Regions from separate parts of the Pararhizobium sp. A13 genome, predicted to be linked through region 3. Evidence: riboswitches for the same ligand, from Rfam matches in the RefSeq annotation. Region 3 holds a riboswitch; each other region holds the start of a gene.

Evidence for each region. A riboswitch is a leader RNA that binds a small molecule or an ion and turns the genes downstream of it on or off. The one in region 3 is predicted to bind cobalamin.
Region 1: another riboswitch for cobalamin. It lies ahead of WI754_RS29495 (ABC transporter substrate-binding protein); the one in region 3 lies ahead of bluB (5,6-dimethylbenzimidazole synthase).
Region 2: another riboswitch for cobalamin. It lies ahead of cobU (bifunctional adenosylcobinamide kinase/adenosylcobinamide-phosphate guanylyltransferase); the one in region 3 lies ahead of bluB (5,6-dimethylbenzimidazole synthase).
Region 4: another riboswitch for cobalamin. It lies ahead of WI754_RS10075 (aromatic ring-hydroxylating dioxygenase subunit alpha); the one in region 3 lies ahead of bluB (5,6-dimethylbenzimidazole synthase).

What each region holds. Positions count from the first base shown of each region.
Region 1 is NZ_CP149512.1:172,839-175,033, forward strand. Features, by position in the region: gene WI754_RS29490 (SDR family oxidoreductase) at 112-906, shown strand; cobalamin riboswitch at 987-1,234, shown strand; gene WI754_RS29495 (ABC transporter substrate-binding protein) at 1,269-2,195, shown strand, end outside.
Region 2 is NZ_CP149510.1:3,532,271-3,534,465, forward strand. Features, by position in the region: gene cobW (cobalamin biosynthesis protein CobW) at 1-266, opposite strand, end outside; gene cobU (bifunctional adenosylcobinamide kinase/adenosylcobinamide-phosphate guanylyltransferase) at 270-794, opposite strand; cobalamin riboswitch at 936-1,308, opposite strand; gene WI754_RS17380 (cobyric acid synthase) at 1,357-2,195, opposite strand, start outside.
Region 3 is NZ_CP149510.1:3,378,550-3,380,744, reverse strand. Features, by position in the region: gene WI754_RS16690 (SDR family oxidoreductase) at 1-490, shown strand, start outside; cobalamin riboswitch at 531-744, shown strand; gene bluB (5,6-dimethylbenzimidazole synthase) at 788-1,480, shown strand; gene WI754_RS16680 (DUF2865 domain-containing protein) at 1,490-2,195, opposite strand, start outside.
Region 4 is NZ_CP149510.1:2,092,521-2,094,715, reverse strand. Features, by position in the region: gene WI754_RS10080 (hybrid-cluster NAD(P)-dependent oxidoreductase) at 1-152, opposite strand, end outside; gene WI754_RS10075 (aromatic ring-hydroxylating dioxygenase subunit alpha) at 154-1,398, opposite strand; cobalamin riboswitch at 1,515-1,713, opposite strand; gene WI754_RS10070 (DUF6656 family protein) at 2,070-2,195, shown strand, end outside.

The DNA.
Region 1 (2,195 bases), on a different replicon from region 3:
CCGGGCCTTTTTGCGGGTGGGTCGTAGGCGGTTGTCCAGCTGGACAATTCTGGTCCGAGCGTTATCTCGCTTGCGGAATGAATGACGTGGGCCGGAAACCGAGGGCGACGCATGGCTGGCGAGCTGAACAAATGGCAGGGGATCCGGATCCCCGATCTCGACGGAAAAGCAGTTCTGATCACCGGTGCATCGACCGGCATCGGCGCGGCGCTGGTGCGCGCGTTTTCTGCCCAGGGCGCAAGCGTCGCGATCCACTACAATGAGAGCCGCCAGGCGGCAACCGAACTGCTGGCGAACGTCGAGGCCGCGGGCGGCAAGGCGCTGCTTGTCCAGGGCGACTTATCTGCGGATGGGGTGACTGAACGGGTGGTCGAGGAGGCAGCGGGTCATTTTGGCCGGCTTGACGGGCTGATCAACAATGCCGGTGGCATGCTCGGTCGCGTCGCGACTGCCGAAATGAGCGATGCGCACTACCAACGTGTGATGGATCTGAACGCCCGTTCGGTGCTCGCCGCGACACGGGCCGCACATGTGTGGCTGCGCAAACAGGGCGGTTTCATCATCAACACGACGTCGATCGCCGCCCGCAATGGCGGCGGCAATGGGGCCATTCTCTACGCGGCCGCCAAAGGCTTCGTATCGACCATCACCCGCGGCCACGCCAAGGAATTCGTCGGCGACGGCATCCGCGTCAACGCCGTGGCACCTGGCATCATCTCGACGCCGTTCCACGAACGCTACACCAGCCCTGAAATGCTTGATGCGCAACGACGTACCGTACCGATGGGCCGGGTCGGTTCGCCGGAGGACTGCGTCGGCGCCTATCTCTTCCTGGCATCGCCCATTTTGTCCGGCTACATTACCGGCCAGATCATCGAGGTCAACGGCGGCCAGTTGATGCCTTAGGGTGCGCCGATGCTTCAAGACTGGTCAAAATCGCGCGGTTGACAGCGGTGTCGTTCGCCTTGACGCCGCCGCCGCGCTCGGACTACATCATTGCCGACGGTTCCCCGATGGATGACTTCGAGGGGATTAATAGGGAACACGGTGCGGAAGACCCAACAGGGACCAAGACCGTGGCTGCCCCCGCAACTGTAAGCGGATTGCCGATCGTCCTTGTGGCGCCTTTTTGAGGCGCCATGCCACTGCGAGAACCCCTTCAGGTTTCGCGGGAAGGCAGACGCAAAGCACATATCCGCAAGCCAGGAGACCTGCCGTCGAAAGCAAGATCCACCATCCCGGGCGGGGTTGCCCGGAAAGGAGCCATGATGATTGATTTCGACCGCCTTGCCGGGCGCTTTGTCGCCTTTTCCCGTATCCTCGCGCCGATTTCCGCAGTAGTCGTTGCGTTGGGGAGCCTTTGCACACAAGCCGCGGCTGCGCCGACGCGCTATCCTCTGGAAATTGCCAATTGCGGCCAGACCGTCCGCTTCGAGAAGCCGCCGCAGAAGATCGTCTCGATCGGTCAGGGCATGACCGAAATCCTGTTCTCGCTCGGCTTGGCCGACAAGATTGCCGGGACCGCCGTCTGGGTCGGTCCAGTGCTGAAAGAATATGAGGCCGAAAACCGGACGATCAAGCGTCTTGCCGACAACGATCCGAGCTTCGAATCCGTCGTCGGCGAGCAACCTGACCTTGTCGCGGCCGAGTTCGAATGGCATGTCGGAGCGCAAGGGTCGGTCGGCAAGCGCGAGCAGTTTTCAGGCCTCGGCATCAACACCTATGTCTCGCCGGCCGATTGCGTCGCCAAGGTCAACACGGATGGCGGCGATGGCGTGCGCAGGCAACTCTTCACGATGGACCTGATCTACCAGGAAATCCGTGAGCTCTCGGAAATCTTCAACATACAGGAGCGCGGCGATGCGCTGATCGTCGACCTGAAAAAGCGGGAATCCGACGCCGTCGCGTCGATCGGTGGCAAGCTCGGCGAGATTCCTGTCGTCTTCTGGTTCTCGAGCAAAGAAGTCGCAGGCGACGCCTTCATCGCGGGCAAGAACAGCGCCCCGGCCTATATCCTGAAGACGCTGGGCGCCAGGAACGTCGTGACGACCGAGGAGGAATGGCCGCTGGTCGGCTGGGAAACGATCGCGGAGGCCAATCCCTCCGTCATCGTCATCGCCACCATGGACCGCCGGCGCTATGTGGCAGACGATCCGGCGGTGAAGATCGATTTTCTGGAGAAGGATCCGGTCACC
Region 2 (2,195 bases), 150 kb from region 3:
GTCGGAATGAAATCATCAGCGACGGTGCAGCAGATGCAGCCGTTGGTGAGTTCGATGATGTCGTCTTCGCTGCAGGCCTCGGCGCCGCAACCCTTTAGCACGTCGCCGTCAACGCCGAGATCGCCGAACTCGTTGATGATCAGCGCGATGCGCCGGCCGTCGGCATTCTCGAGGATGTTGCGGATCATCGTCGTCTTGCCGGCGCCGAGGAAGCCGGTGATGACGGTTGCCGGGATCTTGCCGTGGGCGGCTTTTGCGAGTGTCATGGATCAACCCTTCATTTTCAGCGGCAATCCGGCCGCGATAAAATAGACTTCCGCGGATTTCTCCGCAACGATCTGGTGCAGCCGGCCGGCATGATCGCGGAAATCGCGCGCCATGCGGTTTTCCGGCACGATGCCGAGCCCGACCTCGTTCGAAACGAACACCAGCCGTGCCTGCGCCTGCGGCAACCATGCGGCCAGGTTCTGAAATTCTGCCGCAACGTCGCGATTCTCCATCATCAGATTGGTGACCCAGAGGGTCAGGCAATCGATCAGCATGATACGGTCGGGCGCGTCGATCGCTTTCAGGCAGGCGGTAAGTTCAAGCGGTTCCTCATGCGTCTGCCAACTAGGTCCCCGCCGTTCGCGATGCTCGGCAATCCTTGCCTGCATCTCCCCGTCCCAGGCCCTTCCGGTCGCGACGTAGTGCATGCCGAGACCCGACGCGATGACGAGTTTTTCAGCGAACGTCGATTTGCCGGAACGAGCGCCGCCAAGAACCAACACGGGTCCCGTTTTCGTCGATGTCATGGAACGATCCCAGCCTTATTGTTCGCCGGGGAATACGCAGGCGCTGAGGCAAGAAACGCAAGAATGGCCGCTGCGAGAGCGGGATGAAAAAGCCATGACAACCTCCGTGCTGGCATCGGGAGTGTCTCTCCCTGGATCGGGCACGATGCCCTTGAGGATGGCAGGTCTCCTGGCTCACGGCGTCACGAACCTCGTCAAAGGCCCGAACGGGTCCGCCTCGCCTTCCCGGAGTTTTTCGACATCACGAAGAGGTGGACGATTCGTAGAAATAGAGGCGTCCCGCCCCGGCTGATCGTGATGCCACTCCAGTGGCTTTTCCGGTTGGACCGGCCATTCCGCGGCCGCACCACGCAGCCTGTCCGGAACACCGGTTTTCCCGGATGGCGAACCCTGACCGTTCTACAGTCGCGGGGTCGGCTGCGATAAGAATGCCCGGCTTGGGTCCATCCCTTCACATTCCCATTTACTCCTGAACCGAAACGCCGGTCCGGGAACCATCCAATGGCTGATGATTAGGCGCTCGGTTGAACCCTGTCAATTGAAAGACCGGCTGTGCGAGGCTTCACGGCATCAATGTATCGAGCCACCGCGCGTCGAGGACCGTTTCGAGTTCTGCCGCGATATCATCAAGCGCCCGATCGACGGATTGACGGTAGTTTTCGCCGCCACCTTCGATGCCGAAACTGTTGAGAAGCGCGGCCCGATAGGCGTCGCTGGCAAACAGGCCATGCAGGTAGGTACCGCTAACCCTGCCATCGGTCGAGACGGCACCATCGGCGCGGTGGTCGATGATCACCGCAGGACGAGCACAGTCCGATCCGGTCGTCCGACCCAAGTGGATTTCGTAACCGTCCAGCGCCACATCATAGACGGCCGAACGGGCCATGCTGTTGCGCACCGTCTTTTCCGGCGCCATTTCGGTTTCGACGGACAGTAGGCCCAGCCCCTCGATCTCGCGCACATTTCCCTCAATGCCGTGCGGGTCGGTAACGCGGCTTCCGAGCATCTGGTAGCCGCCGCAGATGCCGATGACGTGACCGCCGCGCCGCACATGCGCCTGAAGATCGCGGTCCCATCCTTGAGCGCGAAAATCGGCGAGATCGGCGATTGTCGCCTTCGAGCCCGGAATGACCACCAGGCCGGCGTCGACCGGGATCGGTTCTCCGGCGCGGACGAAGACGAGATCGATCTCCGGTTCGGCGGCCAGCGGGTCAAGATCGTCAAAATTGGCGATACGCGACAGGACGGGAACAGCGACCTTCAATGCCTTGCCGCCGCCCCGCGCCAGTTTTTCCAAGACGACCGAGTCCTCGGCCGGCAGGCGCCCGGCGCTTTTCAACCAGGGCACGACACCGAAACAGGGCCAGCCGGTAAAGCGCTGAACAGCCGCGACGCCGTCAT
Region 3 (2,195 bases):
ATTGTTCGACCGCATGTTCGCCGTCAACGTGCGCGCGCCGTTCTTCCTGATGCAGGAGGCGATCAAGGTGATGCGCCGGGAAAAGACAGAGGGGACGATCGTCAATATCGGCTCGATGTCGGCCAAGGCCGGGCAGCCGTTCATCTCCGCCTATTGCGCCTCCAAGGGCGCGCTGGAAACACTGACCAAGAACACCGCTTATGCGGTGTTGCGCAACCGCATCCGCGTCAACGGGCTCAACATCGGGTGGATGGCGTCGGAAGGTGAGGATCGCATCCAGCGCGAGTTTCATGGCGCTGCCAACGACTGGCTGGAGAAGGCGGCTGCAAGCCAGCCTTTCGGTCGTCTTGTCGATCCGGCCGAGGTGGCGCGGGCCTGTGCCTATCTGTCGTCGGCCGAATCCGGCCTGATAACCGGCTCGGTGATCTGCTTCGATCAGTCGATCTGGGGCGCTTATGACGGTTCACCACATCCGGTTGCCGCCCTGTGAGGAGAACGTTGGGCCGCTTGCATTCGGCGGCCCGCTGTGCCTTTATCGGTTTGGTTCAGGTGCCCGCGAAAGCGGGAGAATCGGGAATCCGGTGAAAATCCGGGACGTGCCCAACGCTGTGACGGGGACGGCCTTGCTAGAATGAATTTCTGAATATTTTCAGAATTCTGCCACTGAATCCTCATGTGATTTGGGAAGGCGGCAAGGCGGGTTGATCCGCAGTCAGAAGACCGGCCTGACGAGATAGACCAGCCCCGCGCGGACGGCGGGAGGTTTCGCATTGTTGGGGATCAAACGATGCAAACGGAACCGCAAGACCGCCTTGTCAGGGCGGAGGCATTTTCACCGGACGAGCGCGCCGCCGTCTACCGCGCCATCGAGACACGCCGTGACGTGCGCGATCAGTTCCTTCCGACACCACTGCCGGACGATGTGATCGCACGGCTGCTTGCCGCCGCCCACAGCGCACCCTCCGTCGGTTTCATGCAGCCGTGGAATTTCATTGTCGTGCGGGACGAAGACAGACGCCAAAAGGTGTTCGAAGCCTTCCAGCGTGCCAATGAGGAGGCGGCGCTGATGTTCGATGGCGCCGCGCGCGACACGTATCGCTCGCTTAAGCTGGAAGGCATCCGCAAGGCGCCGGTGAGCCTCTGTATCACCTGCGACCCGACCCGTGCCGGCAAGGTCGTTCTCGGCCGGACGCACAATCCGCGCATGGACGCGTTTTCGACGGTCTGCGCCGTGCAGAACCTGTGGCTTGCCGCGCGGGCGGAAGGCGTCGGCGTCGGCTGGGTGAGCATTTTCCACGAGCGCGACGTCAAGGCCGTTCTTGGCATACCCGATCACATCGAGATCATCGCCTGGCTCTGCCTGGGCTATGTCGATCAGCTCTATGCGGAACCTGAACTGGCCGTCAAAGGCTGGCGGCAGCGACTGGCGCTCGACGAGCTGGTCTTCGCCAACGCCTGGGGTGTCAAGCCGGCCAGGTAGAGGCTCTAATCAGTTGGTCTGCTGCGGCTGGTATCCGGGGCCGGTCGGGTGTTTCAGGTCGATCGACGATTTGTGGGAGGGCAGGAAGCTCGGCCCGACAACGCGCACTTTGCTGTTCTGCGGATCGTAGGGACGGTCTGCGATGGCAGCCTTTGCTGCCGTCTTGTCAGCCTTGCGCGGCCTGATCTCAAGAATGCCGCTGCCGTCGTCCGGCACACTCTGGTTCGTGGCGGTCTGCCGGGCAGGCGCACAACCGCATTGGCCGGGCTGGCTGCGGTCACGGGTCTTGTAGGCGAAGGCCGTGGGCAGTTCGAGATAGGGCTCGCCTGTGGAGGCCGAGATCATCTGATCGGTCTCTTCGGTCGCAAGCGCATGGTAATAGAGTGCCGTTTCCGCACCCGGGCATCGGCGTTGGCAAGTCTCTGCATCGCGCTGGAAATCGGCGGGGGTGGCGCCGGACGAGATCGGGAAGAAGGCGCCGTCGCAGGTGCGAACGCACAACGTGCGCAGGCCGCCGTCGTCAGCGCCCGGCCGGGTGAAATCCGATACGTCGGCACCGCCGCGCAAGGCCGGGTCACCTTCGCTGATCGGCGGCAGATCCCTCAGGATGTTGCGGTGCGTTTCCGGCTCTTCGGCTTCGGCCAGCGTTTCATCCTGTTCTTCGAAGCACCGATTGACATAGAGCGCGGTAAGGATCCGCCGGCGGCTGATTTCG
Region 4 (2,195 bases), 1.3 Mb from region 3:
ACGTAGCGGAACCAGCTGTCCTTGTCAGCCTTGAAGCCGAAGGTCATCACGTCCGGGGCTTCGGCGGTGACGGAGATGCATTCCAGAAGATGCTGCCGGTCGTTGAACGGCTGCAATTCGTCGAAGTGCCGGAAGGATGAAGCAATCGTCATGTCAGGCAACCCGGACCAGAGGGGTGGAGGCTCCGTGCAGGCGATCCTGCATGAAATTGACGTACCATTCGACGAACTGCATCACGCCGCCCTCATGTTCGGGTGAATAGGGGCCGGGCTGATAGGCAGGCGAGCGGATGCCGAAGGCATTTTCCTCGACGATCTGGCGATCCTGATCGTTGGTTTCCGTCCAGACATGCGTCAGTTCTTCGAGGTTGTAATCGACACCTTCGACGGCATCCTTGTGCACCAGCCACTTGGTGGTGACCTGGGTCAGTTCGGGCCCGAGCGGCAGCACGCGGAAGGTGATGGCGTGGTCGCCCAGGATATGGTTCCAGGTGCTCGGATAGTGGAAGAGCAGGAGCGTGCCGATATGGCTCTGGCTGACATCGTCGGAGAGTTGGCGCTTGACGGCGCGCTTGCCGGACATGGTGTAGCTTTCGGCATCCTGGATCAGCGGCATGCGGGCAACGCGGAACTGGCCGGTCGGCGACATCCTGAACTCGCTCGGCAAGCCTTCGGCTTCGGATTTCGTCCAGTGCTCGGCAATGATCGGGTCGTCCTTGGCGCCCTGCACGCCGGTCGCGGTCGGCGCTTCGGGATAGGTGCGGCAGAGTTCCGGGTGGTTGGCGGCGCAGTGGTAGCACTCGCGGTTGTTTTCCCAGACGAGTTTCCAGTTGCCCTTCTCGATGATCGTGCTCTCGAAGGCGACCTTGGTGTCTTTCAGATTGTGCGGCGTGACATAGGACGACACCATGTCGCGCATCGGCTGGAAATCCATCGGCTCGTCGGCGAGGCAGATGAAGATATAGCCGCCGATGGTTTCGCAATGGATCGGCTTCAGGCTGTGCTGCGCCTTGTCGAAATCCTCGCCCATCTGGCGGGCGAAGAGCAGCTTGCCGTCGAGCTCGTAGGTCCACTGGTGATAGGGACAGACAAGCTTGGCCGACGAGCCCTTCTGCCCGGCGCAGACGCGCGAACCGCGGTGGCGGCAGGAATTGTGAAGCGCCCGGACGGCACCCTGGCGATCGCGGACGATGACGACCGGATAGTCGCCGACCTGAACGGTAAAATAGTTGCCGGCCTTCGGGATTTCGCAGTCATGACCGATGAACAGCCAGTCCTTGTACCAGATCTGCTCCATGTCGAGCTTGTAGAGATCGGGATCGGTGTAGAAGGCCTGCTCCAGGCTGTGCCCGTCGCGGCGGGTCTTGAGTTTGCGGAGGACTTCGCTGCGGAGATCCATGTTCGTTTCCTTGTGCTCGCCACTTTTCGGTTGAGCGGACAGGAAAGGAACCACCACCGCGCCGGGAGTGCGCGTGGATATACTGGTTCGCCTTCCGGCTGCCCGCCGCAACCCAGACATCAATTTCGCCACAAGGCTGGTTTCCGGGCTCAGGAGCTGTCCTTTCGGACCATCGCGGCGCCTTCCCGGATCTCTCCAGTGGCCTTTTGCCGAGGTTTCGCTCCACCACCGTTGCGGGGGCAGCGCCGGATTTCGACCGGCTTCCCAATTCTCCGCCCTCCCTATAAAGGCGGCACCTTGAGTGTTTTCATCTAATCTGCCGATGCGGCCGGACAGCCGCCGATTAACGACATCCGGTTCCAGAATGACGACACACGCACAGTTGGTTTTCCAGGTGGCCGGAATGGCTATTTTATAAGCAGAAACAACGATCTTTCCTGATTTTTCGGCAGATGGCGCCTTTTCCGCCACACACTGCCAAATTCTGTGCAGCGACTGTCTTTTTGCGACATATTGCGGCGCGGCAACCCTCGTGAAAGCGCAAGCTTCGCACCATCGGGGGCGGCTAATGCTTGGAAAGACTGCGTTAACTCTCGCAATGTAGCTTCTCCTCATAAACGTTTCCGCCGCGGCATGTCCGCGGCACTCCGACGCAATCCTGGTGCAGGCCGATGCCAAACTTGAGATATTTCGACGCTGCTGCCGTCAAGAAACCGGTTCAATCGCCGAAAACGGCTGTTCATACCGAATTCCTGCGCACCGGGCGCATCAACCGGCCCCAGCAATGGAGCGTCGAG